4 regions of the Ensifer sp. Root423 genome follow, and region 2 is predicted to be linked to each of the others. Evidence: predicted binding sites of a transcription regulator. Region 2 holds the regulator's gene; each other region holds the start of a gene.

Region 1 (5,753 bases), on a different contig from region 2:
GCGCTTTGATCGCGCCCGAACAGCAAAGAGCCCTTGTCAATGTTGAGGAGGTGGACGTTCTGTTCTTACGGAACGATCCGTCGCTGGATGCCGATACTCGCCCCTGGGCCGCGCATGCGGGTGCAAATTTTGGTCGGCTTGCCGCAGAAAGAGGCACGATCGTCGTCAACGACCCATGTGGTCTGGCCTTGGCGCAAGACAAGCTTTACTTCCAGGATTTCCCGGCCATCGTTCGTCCGACCACTTTGATTTCCAAGGACATCGAGGAGATCAGGGCGTTTATCGACGATCATTCAGACGGCGTAATCATCAAACCGCTACAGGGATCTGGCGGCAAGAACGTTTTTCGGGTCGGAAGCAGCACCGAATCCAACCTCAATCAAATCATCGATGCGGTGGGTGAGGTCGGCTATCTCATTGCGCAATGTTACCTTCCGAAGGCGTCGGAAGGAGATACCAGATTGTTTCTCATGAACGGGCGACCTTTGCAGCGCGGCGACGTCTACGCTGCGTTCAGGCGCGTTCCCGCGAAGGGAGACGTGCGCTCCAATATTCACGCGCGTGGGACGCCAAAACGGGCGCATGTGACGAAGGAAATGCTGGCGATCGCCGAGACCTTACGCCCGAAGCTTGTCGAAGATGGCATGTTCCTGGTCGGCCTCGACATCGTCGGCGACAAGCTGCTTGAGATAAACGTGTTCACGCCCGGTGGTCTCCAGACCATTCGTGAACTCTACGACGTCGACTTCTGCGAGGACATCCTCGAGTCGCTGGAGAACAAAATTGCGACCAGGAAGACGTATCAAGGAGCGTTGAACAACCGGATCTTGTCGACCCACTAGGACTTTGCCGAAGAACTCTGGGCACAAGGTCGCTAGCAAATTGGTGCTTTAAAAAAGATCTTTCCAAGGATTCGGAACCGATGGCGCTGTCCTCGGTTTCTCCTGCATACGCGATAGGAGAAGAAGGCGATGGCCAAAGACGACGATCTAAAAGCCGGCTTTACCGGCACACCCGAAGAACCTCTCACTGGCGTTCGCAAAGCTGCGCAGACAGCCACCGAAGCAGTGAAGAGAGAGACGAGCGCTGTCGCGACTGCTGCAGCAGATCATCCTCACACCGCGACCACTCTCGGATTGCTGATCGGCGCTCTCGCCTTTACCATCGGCTACGTCGTGGGACGGTCATCGGTCGATACCGGGCGGGGATACTGGCGATAGATCCGCCAGCCGGCGAAGCTGATGTTCGCCGGCGCCTCTCAAATCACGATAACTCCCTCGTTACCATGAATTTAGGCGGCGCTAATATCTATTGACTACAGCGTTCACTATGCAAGGCTGAAAGCTCTTGATTGTGTCGTGATGCTGTAGGGTTTCTTCATGTTCTTGGTCCGCACCGATCTCGATGTCGCCATCACACGATGGCGCGAGATCATCTTGACTTCCTTGCCGTGGGACCAACTTGGCGGCTACGTTGCGTTGCGCAAGCATGATTTGACAATCGAACTTCACAACCTCGATGAGGATAGCGATCTGCTCGTCTTTGCCACCGATGGCGAAGTTCTGGCCAGCCGGTTCCGTTCAGCTTATCCCTTTGTGGTGACATACGGGAGGAATCCCGGCTACCCGCTGGAATACCTGGTCTGGCTTTCATTCCACATGCAAGCGAACTTCGATCGGTTGGGTGTCCTGGAGATGAGCGCGACTTACGAGGACGAAGAGGGCGACATCGAAAGCATGTCTGCCATGGCGATGGGCTTCTCGCGTCAGGCCGACCTTGACGACTTTATAGCGCGGTTCGACGGCAAGGACCTGAGCCAGGATTTGTTGTTCGGCTATGATGCTTATCTATTGGAGGTGGGAGAGAAGATCGGCTAAGGCATCCTTCCCCAAGGAATATCTCGCTGCCGCCCCTCGGCTGAAGCTCACCTCGCTGAACCAGCGCCGGCCACTCGATTTTCTAGCGTGCCTGACGGTGAGCGTTCGCCGGCGTCGGTTCCAGGGACTTCTGCTCGGCCGATCCGCCAGTCTCCTCCCATCCAAACACACTGCGACCGCCCCATTCGGGCGAGTGGCGAAACTCTCCGGCAACAATTTCCTTGAGGTCCGGGCCGGTGGCGTATCTTTCAAGCTGCCGTGCCTGGTCGTCAAGACGCTTCAGCGCCTCCAGTTCCTCGCCAAGTCCGAGCCGCGCTTTCGTCACGGCCGATCGCATGACGGCGATCGTGTGGTCGTACACCTTGAGGGGCACGGGAAACGGATGGCGGTCCTTGCCACCGTGCGCAAGCGAAAACCGCGCCGGATCGGCGAAACGGCAAGGCGCGCCATGAACGACTTCAGCCACCATCGCGAGCGCGTTGACCGTACGCGCACCGACGCCCGGAACCATCAAAAGCTGCTCGAAATCTTCCGGCCCGCGATCGGCAGCCGCAGAAAGTGTCGCATGCAGCCGTCGCATGTTGACGTTTTCATCCCGTACGTCGTGATGTGCCGGCATCACGAGATGTGGGAGCAACGGCTGATCGGCCTCCTTCGGTTTACCCTTTGGATCCAGAGCGACGACTTCCCGGACAATTCGGTCAGGCCCAAGCGATGCCAAAAGCTCAAGCTGCCCGTGGCGTGATGCGGCAGCCCGTCTGTCTGCGAGATTGACGATTTCCCCCTGACCTTTTCCCTCGATCGCGGCATGGGGAGAGTCGACGAAGCTGGAAACGCCCTCCGACAACCAATGATAGCGCCGGGCCTGGCGTTTATCGCCGTTCATGCCTTGCTGTACCACCACCCATTTGCCATCGTCAGCGACGATGAAACCGTGCAGGTAGAGGTCGAAGCCGTCCTGGACCGCGGCACTATCGACCTTTGCAACAAGCCGGCTGGTGGCCGCAAGGCCGGCACCATCGATGCCGACGCGGTTGCCGATGGCGATCAGTTCGTCTGGCGTCTGCCGCGAATGTCGTCCGCGACCGCCGCAGACGCTTATCCCGAGATCCCGCGAACGAGGAGCGAGACCGCGCTTGAGAGCGCCGATGACGCTGGTGGTGATGCCGGATGAGTGCCAATCCATGCCCATGACGCAGCCGAAGGACTGGAACCAGAAAGGATGGGCCAGACGGCGCAGAAACTCGTCACGGCCGTATTCGATGACGATGGCTTCGGCGATGATCGTCCCGAGCTTCGTCATGCGATCGCCGAGCCACGGGGGAACCCTGCCGCCATGAAGAGGGAGATCTGCACTTCCAGCTCGCTGAACCATTCGTGTCTTATAGGCCGCTTACAGGCATTGTGACAGGGGAAAGTTCTTCAAACGTTCCTACCGCCGGGAACAAGTCGCAACCCTTGCTGTTTTGTGGTTGGAATGTTGCGAGGCGCCGTTGCGTCACGATGAGATGGGCCAATCCCTGCGGAGGCCTTCCAATGCAAAACCGTTTCCCGTGTGCGGCAGTCGTCATCCTCCTAACCGCAGCTTTACTGGCGGGTTGCGCCAACGTCTCAGCCAGGCAGACAGCGAGCAACACCGGCAAGGTTGGATACGGTTCGGATCCGGTTCTGCCAAAACCACGCCCAACCGTGATCCCGACGGTCAACATCGCCGATGCGACCGGGTGGCGGGGCGGAGAACATCCACTCGCTGCCAAAGGATTGAAGGTCAACGCCTTTGCGACGAATTTTGACCATCCGCGCTGGCTGCGCGTCCTTCCCGACGGTGACGTTCTGGTGGCCGAAAGCAATGCTCCGGCCAAACACGACGAGGGCTTCAGCCTGAAGAAGGTCTTCATGAGCGCGGCCATGAAGCGCGCTGGCGCCGCCACACCAAGCGCAAACAGGATCACGCTGCTTCGCGACACCGATGGCGACGGGGTGGCCGACCTGCGGACCACGTTCTCCGAAGGTCTCAACTCGCCTTTCGGCATGACGCTGTCGCGGGGCAAGCTCTATGTCGCCAACACCGACGCTCTCGTCGCCTTCCCCTATTCGAACGGACAGACCCGGATCACGGCGCCGCCGCAAAAGATCGCGGATCTACCGGCCGGCGATCTCAATCACCATTGGACCAAGGATGTGATCGCAAGCCCGGACGGCAGCAAGCTCTACGTTACGGTCGGCTCCAACAGCAATGTTGCCGAAAACGGCATGGCCGTCGAACGGCACCGTGCAGCCGTGCTCGAGATCGACAAGGCAAGCGGCCACATGCGCCCCTTCGCCTCGGGCCTGCGCAATCCCAACGGGCTCTCCTGGAACCCTCAGAATGGAAAGCTGTGGGTCGCGGTCAACGAACGCGACGAACTCGGTGACGATCTCGTCCCGGACTACATGACATCCGTGCGCGATGGCGCCTTCTATGGCTGGCCCTACAGCTACTTCGGCCAGAACGTCGACACCCGCGTCAGGCCGCAGCGTCCTGACCTCGTCGCAAGGGCCATCAAGCCCGACTACGCGCTGGGCGCCCACACGGCATCATTGGGACTGGTATTCTCGAGGGGCTCGTCGCTCGGCCCCACCTATTCGAACGGCGCATTCGTTGGACAGCATGGCTCCTGGAACCGAAGCGTACCCAGCGGATACAAGGTCATCTTCGTCCCGTTTTTGAATGGCAAGCCCAGCGGCCGGCCAAAAGATGTCCTCACCGGGTTCGTCGGCAAAGGCGGCAGCGCCATGGGGCGCCCGGTCGGCGTGGCAATCGATAAGATGGGTAGTTTGCTGGTTGCCGACGATGTCGGCAATGTCGTGTGGCGTGTCAGCAGAAAATGAACTTTTGCCTGTTTCAAAAGCGATCAATGTGCATTTGGTCGTCCCGCGTCGGCAATCGCCCGATGAGAACGGGATGCCGCGCGCCGGCGCTCTTGAGTTCGGGCCTGTTTCCTGGAAACCCGCAGTTCCTCCAGATCTGGAAGCCACCAGCCGCTTCGATGATCGGGACCGGTGCGTGCCGGCCATACAGAGATCAATTCCGGTAGTGTTGCGGGCCGCCAGGAGGCCCAGACAAACTCCATGAGGCTATTGTTCATGAACGGATACGAGCAGGAGAAAGTTCGAGGGACAATCTCCTGTGAAATCCCGATGAATATTATGACGCCGTAAGTTTCAGTGGAGACGGCACGCCCGAGCTGCGGTGGAAAAGCCGTAGGAACAGGGTATCGTCGTCTTCTTCGTTCGACGCTGCGACTTCTCGCTTCCAGTTCCTCGGCGGACCCCCGCGACGCAAGTCGACGTTGCTTTCGTGCATCCGGTTCATTGCGGCGGGCGGCCGCTTCGATCACAGGCCACCGTTTCCGCAATTCCTCGTAGGAGCGGAACGGAACATGCCACGTCCTGGAATTGTCATCCCAATGCGCCCACGGCACCTGTCGCAATTCCTCAACGATGGTGCGGGAGAAAGGTGTCCGCAGGCAAAGGTCATCGCCTGCCACCAGATACGGACTGCCGATGGGATCGAAGTCGTAAGCATCCCTGCCCTTTGATTCACCGAACGGATCTCGTTCCGACAATTGGCCGTCCATCCATCTGGTAAACCGGCGGTCGGCAGTCTTGCCCGGAATAAACCAATTGCGCCTATCATCGCTCCATCTGGCCCGGGGAAAAGCCCGTCGAAACTCTCCCAGCATGGTTCGGTCGTAGGGAAACGAAATATACGCACCGGGGCGATTTGATGGCTCACCCGACATTGCTTCGCGAACCCCTCCTCGTTCCGACACATTCTCCAGTCTCACTCAACGAATAGGCTTGGCCCGCTGTTCCCCGATTGCGCAAAAAAAC
Region 2 (5,753 bases):
GTTCGGGTCGTAGCGCCGGTTCCAGTAGATGCGCTCCGCACCGCTTGCGCGCGCAATCTCGACAATCACGTCAAGCGGCGCGCCTGATCGAAGAACGAGGCGAGAAGCGTGCCGCGCGAGACTTGCGCCCAAGGCCTCGAGCGAATGGTGCAGCCACCACGCCTGCGCCGCCCCGAGCGCACCGTTGCCGCTGTCGGCGGGTTCGCGAATATAGAGGGGAATGACGGCTGCCTCGCCGGCGGCAGCCGAGAGGGCGCGATTGTCGGCCAGGCGGAGATCCTTGCGGAACCAGACGATGATGGGCGGCGCCGCGGCCTTTGTCATGAAGAACCATCGGGAGGTTGGGGATTGATCACCTGGAGAACATAGGTGCAAAATGAAAAAGAGCCATTCGCATCGCTGCAAATGGCTCTTTTAGAAAGTGGCTCCCCGGGCCGGATTCGAACCGGCGACCTGTCGATTAACAGTCGAATGCTCTACCGCTGAGCTACCAGGGATCATCCGCGCCGTGTGCGCTTCAGAAGTGAGGCTGCTAATACGCATGCTTTTCTGATTTGCCAAGCGCTTTTTTCAAAAAAAATGACAAGTTCCGTTGCGAGGCTGTGGAGAAGTCCCCAATTGTGGGAAAACACGCCGGATAGGGAATGATGAATAAAAACAGGAAGCAGACGCATTTCGGCATTGATCCGCAAACACGACAGATCGTGCTGGGAAAATGGCGTATCGCGTTGCCCGACTCGCCCCTGCTGCGCATCCTGCTGGGTTCGCTGCTGGTGTTTTGTGGTTTTCTCGGTTTCTTGCCCGTGCTGGGCTTCTGGATGATACCGTTGGGCCTGATCGTGCTTTCCCACGACATTCCCTCGGTTCGCCGCCGCCGTCGTCGTCTGGCCGTCTGGTGGGCGCGCTGGCGCGGGAAGGCCAACTCGTCGAACGGCTCCTGAGGCGGACGCCGATTTAACGATCTTGTTGTCGAGGGCAGGGCGGTCGGCAGTTTTGGCCGTCCCGTAGCAATTCCGAATCTCTCAACAAGGGCCGTGGCCGCGCAGGCGAATGACCGGTTCCTGGCGGTCTTCCCCTCTGTTGGGGTGCCCTCGAAAACTTTTCGGCAACCCATCAAACGCATAATGCGGTCTCGAATCAGGATGGGGACCGATGGCCAAAGCCACTACGAAACGTCGACGCCGCAGTTCGGGCCGAAGCACCAGCAAACAGGGCGGCATGGCGCCGTGGTATCTGGCCGCAGCGCTCACCCTTGGCGGCGTCATGGCCTACGACCATCGCGCCGAGTTGCGGCACTGGCCGGTGGTTTCCGATGTCATGGCCTTTGCATCGCGATCGGAAACGAAGCCGAAGCCTCAGCGCGCGGTTCCTGAAGCGCAGGAGCGCGTTGCCCAGCAGGCGGATAGGCACAAACCGAATCCGAAGCCCAACCCGGCGACGAAGGTTGCCCTGGCCGCCCCGGTGCCGTCGGTGAATGTCGGCGTCACGCCGCCAACCCCTCTCGTGCGGCCGAATGAAGAGGTGAAGACGGCATCCATCCGTACCGATCAGTTCTATTTTTGCGGCATTCGCAACGACAACTGCGTGATCGATGGCGCGACCTTCGTCTTCCATGGCGAGACGATCCGCGTCGCCGATGTCGATGCGCCGCGAATCCGCCAGGCAAGCTGCGACAAGGAGCGTTCGCGCGGCTTCTACGCCAAGCAGCGCCTGCGCGAATTGCTGAATGCAGGCGACTTCAGGCTGATCTCGGCGGGAGGGCGATCAGATGCCAAGGCCGGCGAGAAACTGCGCCTGGTCACCCGCGGTGACCAATCTCTTGGACGTGTACTCGTTTCCGAGGGGCTCGTGCGGCCGTGGGAAGGGCGCCCGACGCCCTGGTGCTGAGATCAGCTGGGAGACGATCGGCGGACATCGTCGATCGTTCTGTGGAAAGTATCCGTCCTGCAAATCGACGGCGCGTTTTTCAGAAAATGCCTCTTGCGGTTTTTCTGCAATCATTCTAAATCCGCGCCAACGCTTGGTTATCCGAGCTGTGAGGCCTCGTGGCGGAGTGGTGACGCAGAGGACTGCAAATCCTTGTACCCCGGTTCAATTCCGGGCGAGGCCTCCAATAATCTCACCTCGTTAAATTTGGTTTGGCGTTCTGCCTTAGGGCAGCGCGGTAAAATTCGCGACACGTCCGCGCAAGCCACGTCGCCTATGCCTCCGTCGGATCTTATCGCTTCGGTGAATTCGGTAGAGGGGGAACGATGACTCCGCTGAGATCAACCGTATCGGTAGCGTCCGTCAACATTAAGAACGGAGGCAATGGCATCAATGAAAAAGAGACTGATCCTGACGGCGTTGGCGTGTTTTGCGGCGACCGCTATGGAGGCGCGCGCGGACGACCTGGTTTTCCAGCTGAAGAACAACACCGGCGCGGTACTGACGAATTTCTATACGTCGCCGGTCGGCGTCAATGAATGGGAAGACGATGTTTTCGGTCGGCAGGTCCTGAACCCCGGCGAGAGCATGGAGATCACCATTGCCGACGGGCGGGACGTCTGCAAATACGACATGCGATTCGAATTCGAGGAAGGCTCGGCCCTCGATACGACCGAGGACACGCAGGATCTCTGCGAACTCGGCGAATACACGATCCACGAATAAGCGATCTGGATTTCAGGTCGCCTTAAACGGAAAGAGCCTCGCCACTTTCAGTGGCGAGGCTCTTTTGATTCGGCGTTCTGCCTGGAATTCAATGGTAGCGGCGGATCAGCCCGACGAGCTTGCCCTGGATCTTCACGCGATCCGGTCCGAAAATGCGCGTCTCGTAGGCGGGGTTGGCCGCTTCGAGCGCAATCGACGCGCCCTTGCGACGGAAGCGCTTCAGCGTCGCTTCCTCGTCGTCCACGAGCGCCACGATGATGTCGCCGGGATTGGCCGAGTTGCCGTTGCGGATGATCACCGTGTCGCCATCGAAGATGCCGGCCTCGATCATCGAATCGCCCTTTACTTCGAGGGCGTAATGCTCGCCGCTGCCGATCATGTCGAGCGGAACGGTAATGTCATGGGTGTTGTTCTGGATCGCCGAGATCGGCACGCCGGCAGCGATGCGCCCCATCACCGGGACGGAAACAGACGTGCTTTCGGCGACCGGCGCCGGCTTCGGCGTGGCAGGAGCGGCGGCCGGCGGCTTTCCGAGGCTGCCCTCGATCACGCTCGGCGAGAAGCCCCTGCGCGGCTGTTGCTGGCCGGCGGCGTAGGCTTCCGGAAGCTTGATGACTTCGAGCGCGCGCGCCCGGTTCGGCAACCGGCGAATGAACCCGCGTTCTTCGAGCGCCGTGATCAAACGGTGAATGCCGGACTTCGACGCAAGGTCGAGCGCATCCTTCATTTCATCGAAAGACGGCGGTACGCCCGACTCCTTCATGCGTTCGTGGATGAACAGAAGCAATTCCTGTTGCTTGCGGGTCAGCATGGCACGTCGCTCCAGAGGCGTGAAACAAATCAAGAACAGACACTATCTGTTCCATATGTGTTCCGCAAGTGCCTAAAATTCCGTGAATTCAGGCAATTGGCTGCTTCTGTGGGGGGCGATTGGTCACTTTTGCGGGAGCGGGGCGGTTTTCGGCGACGGTTGCGTCCCAAAACAGCGCCGGGCAGGTCAATCGCGCGCGTGATTCGAACGAATCGCGGCTCTCTTCGCGGAGAGACTTAAGTCGCTTGCGAGGCCGAGCAGGCGTCTTCGAACTCCTTCACCGTTTCGGCGCTGTTGTCTTCCGGAAGCACTGCGTCGGCCGCATCGGTCGCAACGGGCGTATCGCCGTCATAAACGAAGGACTGGATGTAGAAGGCGAGCGCGCCCTTCCAAACATTGCGTCCATCGATCTGATGGCACGGCACGGCCCGTTCGAAATCGGTCTGGAGTTCATCCACCGTCGCGGCACTGAGCTTGACGTCAGGCATATTGGGCGATGCGACTATCGAAGCGAGAAGCAGGGCGGCAAGCACGGTGATCGTCCACTTGATGAAGGGGTGGGACTACGGGTTGGTAAACGATGTGAACCGCGCTTTCGTTCCGAAGTCCAGCAAGCATGGCGATCACTCTGCCATGTTCAACAGCTCTTTGCCCGCAGGCTGTGGCTGATTTGCGCCAGCCGCTCGATCTCAACCTCGTCTCGGCCGTTCTTCATGGACCGGCGCGGAGAATGCATCGGAGCTGCCAGCTTTCGCATCGGGCCTGGGGCGCGCAAAAATCCCTGCGGGGAAGGGCCTTCACCGTCTCGACAGGCCTCTAAAAAAAGATAACTTTGCGTGGAAAGTGGGGTGGTTGCATGCATAGATTGTCGTTGGTGGTGCTCGGCCTGTTGCTCACGGCTGGAGCGGCGTCTGCCGAAGAAGGGCGTTCGAATATCTGGAAACGGATCAACGCCTGGACGGTGGGATCCGATCGCTCCCTGGGCGGCTCGTGTTACGCGGCGACGAGCTATGACGCCGGCGCTATCCTTCGTATCGGCTTTTATCCGCGGGGATCGACGAACCTGGCGTTTCTTTCGATCGGCAATGCCGAATGGAAGTCCATCGAGCCGCAGCGGGAATACGATGTTGCCTTGCAGCTCGACCGTGGTCGTCAGTGGCCGGCCGTTGCGTTCGGTGTTGATCTGACCGGCGCCAGGGCCCTTGTCGTCAACTTTTCCAACACCGACTTCTTTACCGAATTCGTTCGCAAGAACACCTTGGCGCTGGCCTTCGAGGGGCGCGTCGTCGCGAGCCTCAGCCTGCGTGATTCGATGAAGGCGGTAAGCGAGATGTTCAAGTGCCAGGAGGCGGTGAGCGCCTTGATCCCGAATGGCGGTCAGGGAGCGGCGAACGATCCCTTTGCGGGTGCCGGTGGCAATGCGCCGAACAACGATCCCTTTGCCGGCGGCGGCCAGACCAAGTCGTCGAAAGATCCTTTCGCCATGTGATGGGCGCGTCCGCTTGCCGCAGAGAGGTGAATATTCCTAAAATATTGCCTGGGATCGGCTAGGTACCCTCGACAGTGACGGGGGGACCTATCAAAATGCGGGCAAACGGGGGTTTTGCATGCGTAGATTGCTGGTCGGATTGGTAAGCTGTCTGATCGCCGCGGGATCGGCCGCGGCTGAGGAGTCCGAAATCATCAAGTGGAAGGATGTCGACGGCTGGACCGTTGCTTCCGACACCTCGATGGAGGGCTCCTGCTTCATCTCATCGGTATTCGACGGCGGGGTCACCTTGCGCCTTGGGTTCTATCCCAAGGGCTCCGAGTCGCCGCTCTATATGAGCTTCGCCAGCGACGACTGGAGGTCGCTTGAGGTCGGCAAAGAGTACGACCTGACCTTCCGCTTCGACAAGACCGATCCCTGGAGCGCTTCGGCGACCGCTGCCGGTGATGCGAGCGGAAAGTTTCTGTTCGTGAACGTCACCGACGCCGAGTTCCTGACGGGCTTCGTGCGCAAGCGGGCCTTGGCCATCGCGTTTGAAGATCGCGTCATCGCAAATCTCAGCCTGCGCGGCACCGGCCCGGCGGCCGACGAGCTGATGAAGTGCCAGCGGGCGGTCGACGAGATTATCGCCGACGAGGGCCGCAAGTCCAAGGAGAAGAAAGCCGACCCGTTCAATGCACCGAGCGAGAAGCGCTCGGCGCGGGATCCGTTCAGCCTCTGAAAGCAGGTGGCCACGGGATCGGGCAGCGTTTCGCGAAGGCCGGACGGTGGCTTAGCATGGCGGTGTCCCCAGAGAGACTC
Region 3 (5,753 bases), on a different contig from region 2:
CCGCGACACCATGCGCGAGGTTCAGACGTCCCTGGATTTCCTCGGCTACGCGCCGGGCGCGATCGACGGCCATGCCGGGCCGGCGACGATTGCGGCCCTGCGTGCCTTCCAGGCAAGCGAAGGCATCGACGGCGACGGCAAGCTGACACCGGACCTGACCGACCGGCTCCTGCGCAAGGCCGGACGTACGCCACCGCAAAACGGCAAGATCCTCGTGCGGCAAGGGTTCAAGCCGCTCTTTGAAGCCGGGCTTACGATCGACAAGCCGGAAGAGGCGCTCGGAACGCATTTCCTCCAGTTCCGGCACAATGAAGAAGAAGGTGCCGAAGGCAAATGGTTCGGCGTCTCGCTCGAGGACCACCTGCCCGCCTCGACGAAGAAGCGGCTCGGCATCTCCACGGAGGCCGATCCCTTCGCCTATAACGGCATCCAGCGCACGCTGGCGCGCATGACGATCTCCGACGTTGTGCGCAGGCGCGTGGAAGCGTTGCTCGCCGAGGGCTCGTCGCTCTCGATTGCCGATGTGGAAAGCGGGTTGGAGACCGGTCAGGGCACCGACTTCATCACCATTACTCGGACACGTCCCGGCGACTGATCTGCGAGACCGGCAGACAAGCACCCGGCGAGCGTCCCGCCGCGGGTCGATAGGTTCCAAGCCGGCTCAATCGCCGCTCCACTGCAATTCAGCGGAGCCCCGCCTCGGATTACACCAGTTCGACGTCGATGACGCCCGGCGCCGAGCGCAATGCTGCAGCGATCTCCGGCGAAATCCGGAACTTCTCGTTCAGTTCAACCTCGATCTCGCGCTGGCCATTGTCCTTGATGACGACGAAGGAGACGAGCCCGTCGCCCTTCGTGTTGAGGTGCGAGGCGATCGACTTCAGCGGCCCGGAATCGCGCACATAGACGCGCAGCGCCTTCTGCAGTTGCAGCGATTCTTCTTCGAGCGACCGCAGCGTCTGGATGCGCAGGCCGATGCCTTCCGGCCGCTCTTCCGCCGCCACGGTCATGACCAGCGACTTGCCGGGCTCGAGCAGGTCTCGATACTGGTGCAGCATCTCGGAGAACAGTACCGCCTCGAACTGGCCGGAGGAATCCGAGAAGGCGATGATTCCCATCTTGTTGCCGGTGCGCGTCTTGCGCTCCTGCTTCGAGGTTACTGTTCCGGCGAGCCTTCCGGCCGTCGCCCCCTTCTTCACAGCGCCTGCGAAATCGCCGAAGGTCTGCACGCGCATCTTGGCGAGCAGCGCATTGTAGGTGTCGAGCGGATGGGCAGACAGATAGAAGCCCAGAACCTGGAACTCACGGTGCAGCTTTTCCGAGGCAAGCCACGGCGTGTAGGTCGGAAGCGCAATGCGCTCCGGCCCGGTGGCCGCCCCTGCGCCGAACATGTCGCTCTGCCCGCTCGTCTTGTTTTCCTGAGCCCGCTGGGCAAACCCGAGAATACGATCGAGCCCGCCGACCAGCTCCGCCCGGTCGTAGCCGAAGCAATCGAAGGCGCCGGCGGCAATCAGGCTTTCAAAAACGCGACGGTTGAGCAGCTTGGGGTCGATCCGGAGGCAGAAGTCTTCGAGGCTTGCGAAGGCCTTGTCGCCTCGAACCTCGACGATGTGCTCGACCGCTGACTCGCCCACGCCCTTGATCGCTGCAAGCGAGTAATAGATGCGGCTTTCGCCCGTCTGGAAGTGCCGGAACGAGGTCTGTACCGACGGGGCGATCACCTCGATGCCCAGACGCTTGGCATTCTGGCGGAAGTCGTTGACCTTTTCGGTGTTGGACATGTCGAGCGTCATCGACGCCGCCAGGAACTCCACCGGATAATGCGCCTTCATGTAGGCGGTCTGATAGGACACGATCGCGTAGGCTGCCGCGTGCGACTTGTTGAAGCCGTAGTTGGCGAACTTGGCGAGCAGGTCGAAAATGAGGTCGGCCTGCGGCTTCGACACCTCGTTCTTGACGGCGCCGTCGACGAAACGGGCGCGCTGCTTGTCCATCTCCTCCTTGATCTTCTTACCCATGGCGCGGCGCAGAAGGTCGGCCTCGCCGAGCGAATAGCCAGAGAGCACCTGGGCGATCTGCATCACCTGCTCCTGGTAAACGATAACGCCCTGCGTTTCCTTGAGCAGGTGGTCGATCTTCGGATGGATCGACTCGACCTCTTCCTCGCCATGCTTACGGGCGTTATAGACCGGGATGTTCTCCATCGGGCCTGGGCGATAGAGCGCCACGAGTGCGATGATGTCCTCGATGCAGTCGGGCCGCATGCCGATCAGCGCCTTGCGCATGCCGGCACTTTCCACCTGGAACACGCCGACCGTTTCGCCGCGCGACAGCATCTCGTAGGTCTTCAGATCATCGAGCGGGATGCTCGCGAGATCGACCTCGATGCCGCGCTGCTTGACGAAATCGACCGCGACCTTCAACACCGTCAGCGTCTTCAGGCCGAGGAAGTCGAACTTGACGAGACCGGCCTGCTCGACCCACTTCATGTTGAACTGGGTGACCGGCATGTCGGAGCGCGGATCGCGATACATCGGCACCAGCTGCGACAACGGCCGGTCGCCGATCACGATACCGGCGGCGTGGGTCGAGGCGTGGCGGTAAAGGCCTTCGATCTTCTGGGCGATATCGAGAAGGCGGGCGACCACCGGCTCCTTCTCGGCCTCTTCCTGCAGGCGCGGCTCCTCCTCGATCGCCTTGGAAAGCGGCGTCGGGTTGGCGGGGTTGTTGGGCACCAGCTTGCAGATCTTGTCGACCTGACCATAGGGCATTTCGAGCACGCGACCGACGTCTCGCAAGGCGGCACGGGCCTGCAGCGAACCGAAGGTGATGATCTGCGCCACCTGTTCGCGACCGTACTTGCGCTGCACGTAGCGGATCACCTCTTCGCGCCGGTCCTGGCAGAAGTCGATGTCGAAGTCGGGCATCGAGACGCGCTCGGGATTGAGGAAGCGTTCGAACAGCAGCGAGAAGCGCATCGGATCGACGTCGGTGATCGTCAGCGCATAGGCGACGAGCGAGCCGGCGCCCGAGCCGCGACCCGGCCCGACGGGGATGTCGTGCTGCTTGGCCCATTTGATGAAGTCGGCAACGATCAGGAAGTAGCCGGGGAACTTCATGCGCTCGATGACGCTCAATTCGAAGGCCAGGCGCTCGCGGTATTCCTCTTGGGTGTAGCCGGGCGCCATACCCAGTCTCGCGAGACGGTCTTCGAGGCCCTCCTCCGCCTGGCGACGCAGTTCGTCCGACTCGGCGCGCTCGGCCTCCTCCGGATCCGCCGTCGCGCCGGTAAAGCGCGGCAGGATCGGCCCACGGGTCTTCAGCATGAAGGAGCAGCGCCGGGCGATCTCGATCGTGTTTTCCAGTGCCTCGGGCAGATCCGCAAACAGCGCCGCCATTTCTTTGCGGCTCTTCAGATAGTGGTCCGGTGTCAGGCGGAACCGGCTGTCGTCCGACACCATGGCGTTGTGCGCTACCGCCATCAGGGCGTCATGCGCCTCATAGTCGGAGGGCGACGGGAAGAAGGCTTCGTTGGTGGCGACAAGCGGAATGTCGAACTTGTAGGCAAGCTCGATCATCCGGCTCTCGTGCCGCCGGTCGTGGCCACCGTGGCGCTGCAGCTCGATATAGAGCCGATCGCCAAAGAGATCATGCAAGGCTTCGAGACGCGCTTCGGCGAGCGCCGTGGAGCCCGCCTTCATGGCGATATCCACCGGGCCACCGGACGCGCCGGTCAGCGCAATCAAGCCCTCGGTGCCGCATTCGCCAAGCCAGGAGCGCGTAATGCGCGTCGCCTGGCTGCCCTCGCCGCTGAGATAGGCACGGCTGACGAGATCGACGAGGCGCGTATAGCCGTCATCGGTGGCGGCGATGAGCACGATCGACGGCAGCTTGGCGAGCTGATGCCCATGGCCGCGCCGATCCCCCTCGGTCTCGTCCTCCATGTCGATCGACAGCTGGCAGCCGGTGATCGGCTGCAGCCCGTCACCGGCTGCCTTCTGCGAGAATTCGAGGGCTGCGAAGAGATTGTTGGTGTCGGCGATCCCGATCGCCGGCTGGTTATCGGCGACCGCCTTGCCGATGACCTTCTTCAGCGGCAGAGCGCCTTCGAGCAAGGAGAAGGCAGAGTGGACGCGCAGATGCACGAACTGCGGATCCGTGCCGAGCGCCTCACTCGATGCTGCCTTGCTGTCGTCTGCCATTGTCGCACCCTGATTCCTGTCCAGTCGGAAGGATATCCCGTTTATCGCCCGTCATGTCCAGATTCCCCTGGCATGTCGTCCCCCTTATTCAACGGGGATGAGACGCTTTGCGGAGGTGCTTGAGAGAAGATGTTGACGCCCGCCTTCAGAGGCCGAGCGCAATGAAAGAGATGCTTGCGATGAACAGGCTCATCGACGCGAAGGCGGCGAGGTCACGAACAAAATCAGTCATAACATGGCTCCTTTTCCGTTATGTTTTTACTTTGTTCCATTTTTGTTCACGCGTCAAGCAGTGCACAGGCATTCTGTTCACGATGGTTAACATCGCGCCCGAATGCAGGTTAACTGACGACGAAGCCGCTTGAGGAAAGCGCGGTGCCCGCATATCAAGAGGAACGACCACGCGGAGCGCTCCGACATGCTTGCACGCCTGATTCTCCCCTTGCTGATCCTGCTTCCGACCACCGTCTCCGCAGCAGAGACGATAGACCCCGCCCGCATCGTCTCGGCGGCGACCGGCGACTGGAACAAGGACGGGAGCCAGGATCTCGCGCTCATCGTACGACCCGCCCAAGGCAGCGACGAGGACAACGGCATCTATCTCTATCTCACCGGCGACAACGGCGCGCTGGCATTAAAGTCGGCCATTCCGAACAAGGTCTGGGGTCAGTTCGAACTCGTCGGCCAAGCGCCGTCGATCGAGGCGCTGCCGAGCGGCTCGTTGCTCATCACCAGTCAGAACGATGCCATCGGGCGCGACCGCTGGGAACAGAAGCTGACGGTCGCCTATCGCAACTTCGACTTCGTGGTGGCGGGCTACACCTACTCGTCCTACGATACGCTCGATCCGGACAACACCGCGCAATGCGACCTCAACGTGCTGACGGGCAAGGGCAAATCGAACGACACGCCAATCACCGCGAAAGGCGAGCTCATCCTTCTCAAGGACTGGAGCGACGATCGCGGGCAGAAGGCGTGCGGCCTGTAATAACCGGGTGATTGTTCTCTATTTGTTCTTTACAACTTCAGCGGATCACGACATCCTCCGGCGCGAACGTATGAGGAACAATCATGGCCGCGCTCGAAGCACTCAGAGAATTCATCGTTGAAGCCAAATCAAAAACCTATGTCGGCGGCGGCGGGCAGCGACCGTCGTCACGCCCGGGTTCCCACGACATCGGCTACGAGCGGGATAGCTGGCGCTACCTCGACAGCTATTTCGGCGGGACCGATTTCGCAGGCCAGGAGACCGTGTGGCAGAATGACGAGCCGCACTGGGCGATGAACTACTTCGGCCGGATCATCCGACCTGACCTCATAAACGGCGAAAAGGCAGGCGTCGTCATCAGGGCGGCGCTTCAGGCGATGTACCGCGACAAGCGGCATTTCCTCGGCGGCACGGAGTTCCGGCACGCCCATGGCTACTACATCGACAACAGCCGCGGCGACACCTTACATTTTTCCGGGCATGAGGTCATCTTCGTCGACGGCGAGGAAGCCTACGAGCTCGACTATCGCGGCGGTCTGATCAGGCGTTGAGGGCAAGGCCCG
Region 4 (5,753 bases), on a different contig from region 2:
CCAATGCCAGGCGATCGCCGAAACGCTCCCCCAGGCGACTTTTGCCAGTTTCACGCCCGCGGCTGCCACCAAGGGGCAGACGACGGCCGGCGAGGTGACAATCAGCTATCTCGGCCATTCCACCTTCCTGATCGAGACGCCCGGCGGCGTCTTGATCGCAACCGACTATAGCGGCTGGTATGCACCGTCGATGCCGCCGACGGTCGCGACCATGAACAAGGCGCATTCGAGCCACTACACGCTGACGCCGGATCCGGCGATCAAGACCGTGCTGCACGGCTGGAGCGATAGCGGCCAACCGGCGCGCCACGATCTCGTGGTCGGCGACGCCTACATCCGCAACGTGACGACCGACATCCGCGCCGGCGGCGGCGCCATGGAGCACGACGGGAACTCGATTTTCATCTTCGAGGTGGCGGATCTCTGCATCGGGCATCTGGGCCATCTGCACCATGAACTCGACGACAGCCACTACAGCCAGATCGGCCGGCTGGACGTGCTCATGGTGCCTGTCGATGGCGGCCTGACCATGGGTGCCGAGAGCATGAGCCGGGTGGTCAGCCGGCTGCGCGCCTCGCTGATCCTGCCGATGCACCGCCGTGGCCCGCCGATCGACGCCTTTCTGGACATGTTCGGCGACGACTACGACAAGCGTTACGCCGACAGCGCCAGTATCAAAGTATCCCTGCGTTCCTTGCCAAGCAAACCACTGATTTATATCCTCAAGGGCGTTTGAACATCCTGGGATCGCCCGATGAAGTTGCTCGTGGTTGGCGTATCGTTCTTTCTCTCCTTCTCGACTCTTGCCGAGGCCGGTGGCGCGCCGCCGCCGCGCATGCCGTCTCCCGAGGGGCAACAGCCGCAAAGCCAGCCGGAGACCACGGTCCGACCGGCGGGTGAGCCGGAGATCTTCGCGATGCCCTCGGGCAATATCGGCTGTATCTACACGCCGGCTGGCGGCACGTCCGTCTATCAGCCCGCCGATGGCGGTCCGGAGCTGGCCTGCGATATCGTCGCGCCGCGTTATGTCAGGGCGACCCTTGGCCGGGCGGGAGCCGCCACGCTCAATCACGCCGTCGGCGATCCCAGCTGCTGTTCGACTGGGACTGTGCTCGACTATGGGCAAAGCTGGTCGCGACGGCCGTTCTCCTGCGTGTCGGAACGCACTGGCCTTTCCTGCCGCCGTGACGACGGACACAGCTTCCTCTTGAGCCGCGCGCAGGTCTCTGCCAACTGAAAAACCGCCCCCCGGCTGGACGGAAAGCGGCAATAAAACTATAAGGCGCCCCATTCCATTCAAATTAATGCATGCAGAGGGTGCCATGGCTGGCCATTCACAGTTCAAGAACATCATGCACCGCAAGGGCCGTCAGGATGCGGTGCGCTCGAAAATGTTTTCCAAGCTCGCGCGCGAAATCACGGTTGCCGCCAAGTCGGGCATGCCCGATCCCGCGATGAACGCGCGCCTGCGCCTGGCGATCCAGAACGCCAAGGCGCAGTCGATGCCGAAGGACAACATCGAACGGGCGATCAAGAAGGCCTCCGGCGGCGACGCGGAGAACTACGAAGAAGTCCGCTACGAGGGTTATGGCCCGGGCGGCGTTGCCGTTATCGTCGAAGCCTTGACCGACAACCGCAACCGCACCGCCTCGAACGTGCGCTCGACCTTCACCAAGGCCGGCGGCGCGCTCGGCGAAACCGGCTCGGTTTCCTTCTCCTTCGATCGCGTCGGCGAGATCACCTACAAGCTCTCCGTCGGTGACGCCGACAAGGTGATGGATGCGGCGATCGAAGCGGGTGCCGACGACGTCACCACCGACGAGGACGGCCACACGATCATCTGCGGTTTCGAAGCGATCGGCGAAGTGTCCAAGGCGCTCGAAGACACGCTCGGCGAAGCCGAAACGGTCAAGGCGATCTGGAAGGCACAGAACACCGTTCCGGTCGATGAAGAAAAGGCGCAGTCGCTGATGAAGCTCATCGACATCCTTGAAGACGACGACGACGTCCAGAGCGTCTATTCGAACTTCGAAGTCTCGGACGAGATCCTGGCGAAGCTGTCGGCCTGATTGGGACGACCGTCGCTCGCAGAATTTTCACCCGCGTCCGAAAGGCCGCGGGTTTTTCTTTGGATGGCCCGATGACCTATGAATTCGCGATCTTCGATTTCGACGGCACGCTTGCCGATACGGCGGCGAGTTTCATGACGGCGTGCAACGCGGCTGCACGGCGCTACGGCTTCCGCGAACTCTCGGTCGAGGAGTTCCAGTCGTTGCGCACCATGGGCAGCCGCGAGATCATCGCGCATCTCGGCGTGCCCGTTTGGAAACTGCCGCAGATCGCCACCTTCATGCGCCGTGCCATGGCGACTGAAGCGGCAAGCGTCCGGCTGTTTCCGGGCGCCGCTGAGCTTCTCTGGAAATTGAAGGCGGCGGGCATCGGCATTGCGATCGTGAGTTCGAACGCGGAGCAGGGTATTCGCGCCGCACTCGGCGAAGCGGCAGCGACGATTGACCTCTTCGAATGCGGTGCCGCGCTTTTCGGCAAGGCACAGCACTTCAAGCGTGCGATCCGGCACTCCGGCCTCGATGCGGCTCGCATCCTGGCGATCGGCGACGAGGCGCGCGATATCGATGCGGCGCGAAAGGCGGGCGTGGCGGCCGGTGCGGTTGCCTGGGGCTATGCCGACCCGGTCTTCCTGCAAGGGCTCGGGCCGGATCGGTTCTTTGCCAATCTGGAAGAGATCGCACCCGCTTTCGGGGCGATCTGATCGGCCGGCTTTACGCCGCCTTGGCGAGATCGCGCTGGGCGTCGGCGAAGAGGCGAAGCGAATTCAGCCGCGCCTGCATGTGGAAGATCGGCATGGAGATGATCAGTTCGTCGGCCTTTGTCTGCTCGAGGAACGCCCCGATCTTGCGCCGGATCGTCTCTGGCCCTCCGACCACCGCATACATCATCGAATGGTCGACGAAGATCTTCTCGTCATAGCTCCAAAGCCCATCCATCGACTGGACCGGCGGCGGAAACTGCCCGCGCGCGTTGCGGCGCAGGGCCACGAAGGATTGCTGCATGGAGGTGAAGAGGTAGTTCGCCTCCTCGTCCGTATCGGCGGCAACCCCCATGACGCCGACCATCACCTGCGGCTTGGCAAGGGTCTCGGAGGGGGTGAAGCGCTCGCGGTAGATCTCCAGCGCCGAGAGCAGCATGTCCGGCGCGAAATGCGAGGCGAAGGCGAAGGGCAGGCCGAGCATGCCGGCGAGATGGGCGCTGAAATGGCTTGAGCCGAGCAGCCAGATCGGCACATTGGTGTCGGCGCCGGGCACGGCGATGATCTTCTGGTCCTCGGCGACGGGGCCGAGCAGTGCCTGCAGTTCGACGACGTCGTTCGGGAAGTTGTTGCCGCTCGCCTCCATGTTGCGTCGGAGGGCCTGGGCGGTGCGCATGTCGGTTCCGGGCGCACGGCCGAGGCCGAGGTCGATGCGGCCGGGGTAGAGGGCGGCGAGCGTTCCGAACTGTTCGGCGATGACAAGCGGCGAGTGGTTCGGCAGCATGATGCCGCCGGAGCCGACACGGATCGTCTTCGTCGCTGCCGCCACGTGCGAGATCACGATCGAGGTCGCCGCACTGGCGATGCCCTTCATGCCGTGATGTTCGGCCAGCCAGAAGCGGGTGTAGCCGTTCTCCTCGGCCGCCTGGGCCAGACGGCGCGAATTCTCCAGCGATTGGGCGACGCTGCCGCCTTCAGTGATCGGGGAAAGATCGAGGACGGAGAAAGTCGCCATGGCAAAGGCCTTTATTGAGAGAAATTGATGCAAGGCTATGTAAGCTCAATTTTCCTCAATCCAAGGGCGGTGCCGAAGAAAACCTGGGGCCGCGCCTCCACTGTGCGTATGTTTTTGTTTTGTTCACTTTTTGCTGGCAGCGTCCGGACTGACATCATAGGGTGAAATTCATGCAGACCACGATTCGCATCATCGGCATCGATCCGGGGCTCCGTCGTACCGGCTGGGGCATCATCGAGACGCTCGGCAATTCGTTGCGTTTCGTCGCCTCGGGCACGGTGACGTCGGATGGCGACATGGACCTCGCCTCCAGACTTTGCCAGCTGCATGACGGCCTTGCCGAGGTGGTGCACAGCTATCAGCCACACGAGGCGGCGGTGGAGCAGACCTTCGTCAACAAGGACGCGACAGCGACGCTGAAACTCGGCCAGGCGCGCGGCATCGCCATGCTGGTGCCGGCACGAGCAGGCCTCAGGGTCGCCGAATATGCGCCGAACGCGGTCAAGAAGGCGGTGATCGGCGTCGGTCATGGCGAGAAGCAGCAGATCCACATGATGCTGAAGGTTCTGATGCCGAAGGCCGAGTTCAAGGGCAACGATGCGGCGGACGCACTGGCGATCGCTATCTGCCATGCCCACAACCGGCAATCGGTGACGAGCCGGCTTGCCGCATTGATGGCGTAGTTGCGCCCGACACGATAATTTCCGATGGTCCGGTGACCATCCAGAACCCACCGCGAGAGACGCCACATGATCGGCAAATTGAAGGGTACCATCGACGAGATCGCCGAGGATCACGTCGTGCTCGATGTGCATGGCGTCGGCTACGTTGCCTTTTGTTCGGCGCGCACGCTGTCCAGGCTCGGATCGGCGGGCGAGGCGGCGGTGCTCTTCATCGAGACGTATGTGCGCGAAGACCAGTTGAAGCTGTTCGGCTTCCTGACGGCGCTGGAGCGGGAATGGTTCCGGCTGTTGCAGAGCGTGCAGGGGGTCGGCTCGAAAGTGGCGCTGGCCGTGCTTTCCACCCTGACGCCGGGGGAATTGGCCAATGCGATCGCGCTGCAGGACAAGACCTCCGTCTCCCGTGCGCCCGGTGTCGGGCCCAAGGTGGCGGTGCGCATCGTCACGGAACTGAAGAACAAGGCGCCGTCCTTCGCCGGCGAGATGTCGGCCTCGATCGGCCTCAAGCAGGAGCTTGGCGAAGGCGTCGCCTCCGCGCCGGTTTCCGATGCGGTTTCGGCGCTCACCAATCTCGGCTACTCGCGCGACCAGGCGGCCAATGCCGTTGCTGCGGCCTTGAAGAACGGCGGCGAAGGCGGCGACAGCGCCAAGCTCATTCGCCTTGGCCTGAAAGAGCTGGCGCGATGAACGCTTGCCTTGGCCGGGCACAGAAGGCAGAACGCATCGTGCCCGGCATGATGACGGGTTGCAGCGCTGAGCTGCCCGACCGAATGGAACGAACGCATGACTGACGCCGCACGCCTGATAACGCCGGAAAAGCGCGGTGAAGACCTCGATGCGACCATGCGCCCGCAGACGCTGGATGACTTCACCGGCCAGGCGGAAGCGCGCGCCAACCTGAAGATCTTCATCGAGGCGGCAAAAAATCGCGGCGAGGCGCTGGACCACGTGCTCTTCGTCGGCCCTCCCGGGCTCGGCAAGACGACGCTGGCGCAGATCATGGCCAAGGAGCTCGGCGTCAATTTCCGCTCGACCTCCGGCCCTGTGATCGCCAAGGCCGGCGATCTCGCAGCCCTGCTCACCAATCTCGAAGAGCGCGACGTGCTCTTCATCGACGAAATTCACCGGCTCAATCCGGCCGTCGAGGAAATCCTCTATCCTGCGATGGAGGACTTCCAGCTCGACCTCATCATCGGCGAAGGCCCGGCGGCGCGGTCGGTGAAGATCGACCTGTCGAAGTTCACGCTGGTGGCGGCAACCACCCGCCTCGGGCTTCTGACGACGCCGCTTC

Evidence for each region. The regulator LexA, encoded in region 2, represses DNA repair genes until DNA is damaged. The targets are predictions, from matches to a motif close to TGTTCNNNNTGTGTTCNG.
Region 1: ASD01_RS09020 (DUF763 domain-containing protein) is a predicted target of LexA. The motif match lies at 3,294-3,311, and genes of this name have one in related genera.
Region 3: dnaE (DNA polymerase III subunit alpha) is a predicted target of LexA. The motif match lies at 4,467-4,484, and genes of this name have one in related genera.
Region 4: ruvC (crossover junction endodeoxyribonuclease RuvC) is a predicted target of LexA. The motif match lies at 3,892-3,909, and genes of this name have one in related genera.

What each region holds. Positions count from the first base shown of each region.
Region 1 is NZ_LMEG01000006.1:96,609-102,361, forward strand. It holds gene ASD01_RS09010 (glutathione synthetase) at 1-842, shown strand, start outside; gene ASD01_RS34560 (hypothetical protein) at 972-1,220, shown strand; gene ASD01_RS09015 (hypothetical protein) at 1,380-1,877, shown strand; gene ASD01_RS09020 (DUF763 domain-containing protein) at 1,960-3,252, opposite strand; gene ASD01_RS09025 (PQQ-dependent sugar dehydrogenase) at 3,414-4,748, shown strand; gene ASD01_RS34565 (hypothetical protein) at 4,772-5,602, opposite strand.
Region 2 is NZ_LMEG01000015.1:62,576-68,328, reverse strand. It holds gene ASD01_RS16105 (cryptochrome/photolyase family protein) at 1-324, opposite strand, end outside; tRNA gene ASD01_RS16100 (tRNA-Asn) at 423-497, opposite strand; gene ASD01_RS16095 (hypothetical protein) at 648-941, shown strand; gene ASD01_RS16090 (thermonuclease family protein) at 1,153-1,887, shown strand; tRNA gene ASD01_RS16085 (tRNA-Cys) at 2,040-2,113, shown strand; gene ASD01_RS16080 (hypothetical protein) at 2,311-2,652, shown strand; gene lexA (transcriptional repressor LexA) at 2,741-3,463, opposite strand; gene ASD01_RS16070 (hypothetical protein) at 3,700-3,996, opposite strand; gene ASD01_RS16060 (hypothetical protein) at 4,320-4,952, shown strand; gene ASD01_RS16055 (hypothetical protein) at 5,071-5,673, shown strand.
Region 3 is NZ_LMEG01000019.1:53,162-58,914, forward strand. It holds gene ASD01_RS18670 (L,D-transpeptidase family protein) at 1-595, shown strand, start outside; gene dnaE (DNA polymerase III subunit alpha) at 705-4,202, opposite strand; gene ASD01_RS18680 (hypothetical protein) at 4,621-5,190, shown strand; gene ASD01_RS18685 (DUF5680 domain-containing protein) at 5,274-5,741, shown strand.
Region 4 is NZ_LMEG01000005.1:59,830-65,582, forward strand. It holds gene ASD01_RS07835 (MBL fold metallo-hydrolase) at 1-736, shown strand, start outside; gene ASD01_RS07840 (YML083C domain-containing protein) at 755-1,237, shown strand; gene ASD01_RS07845 (YebC/PmpR family DNA-binding transcriptional regulator) at 1,323-2,069, shown strand; gene ASD01_RS07850 (HAD hydrolase-like protein) at 2,141-2,770, shown strand; gene ASD01_RS07855 (LLM class flavin-dependent oxidoreductase) at 2,781-3,782, opposite strand; gene ruvC (crossover junction endodeoxyribonuclease RuvC) at 3,953-4,465, shown strand; gene ruvA (Holliday junction branch migration protein RuvA) at 4,532-5,149, shown strand; gene ruvB (Holliday junction branch migration DNA helicase RuvB) at 5,246-5,753, shown strand, end outside.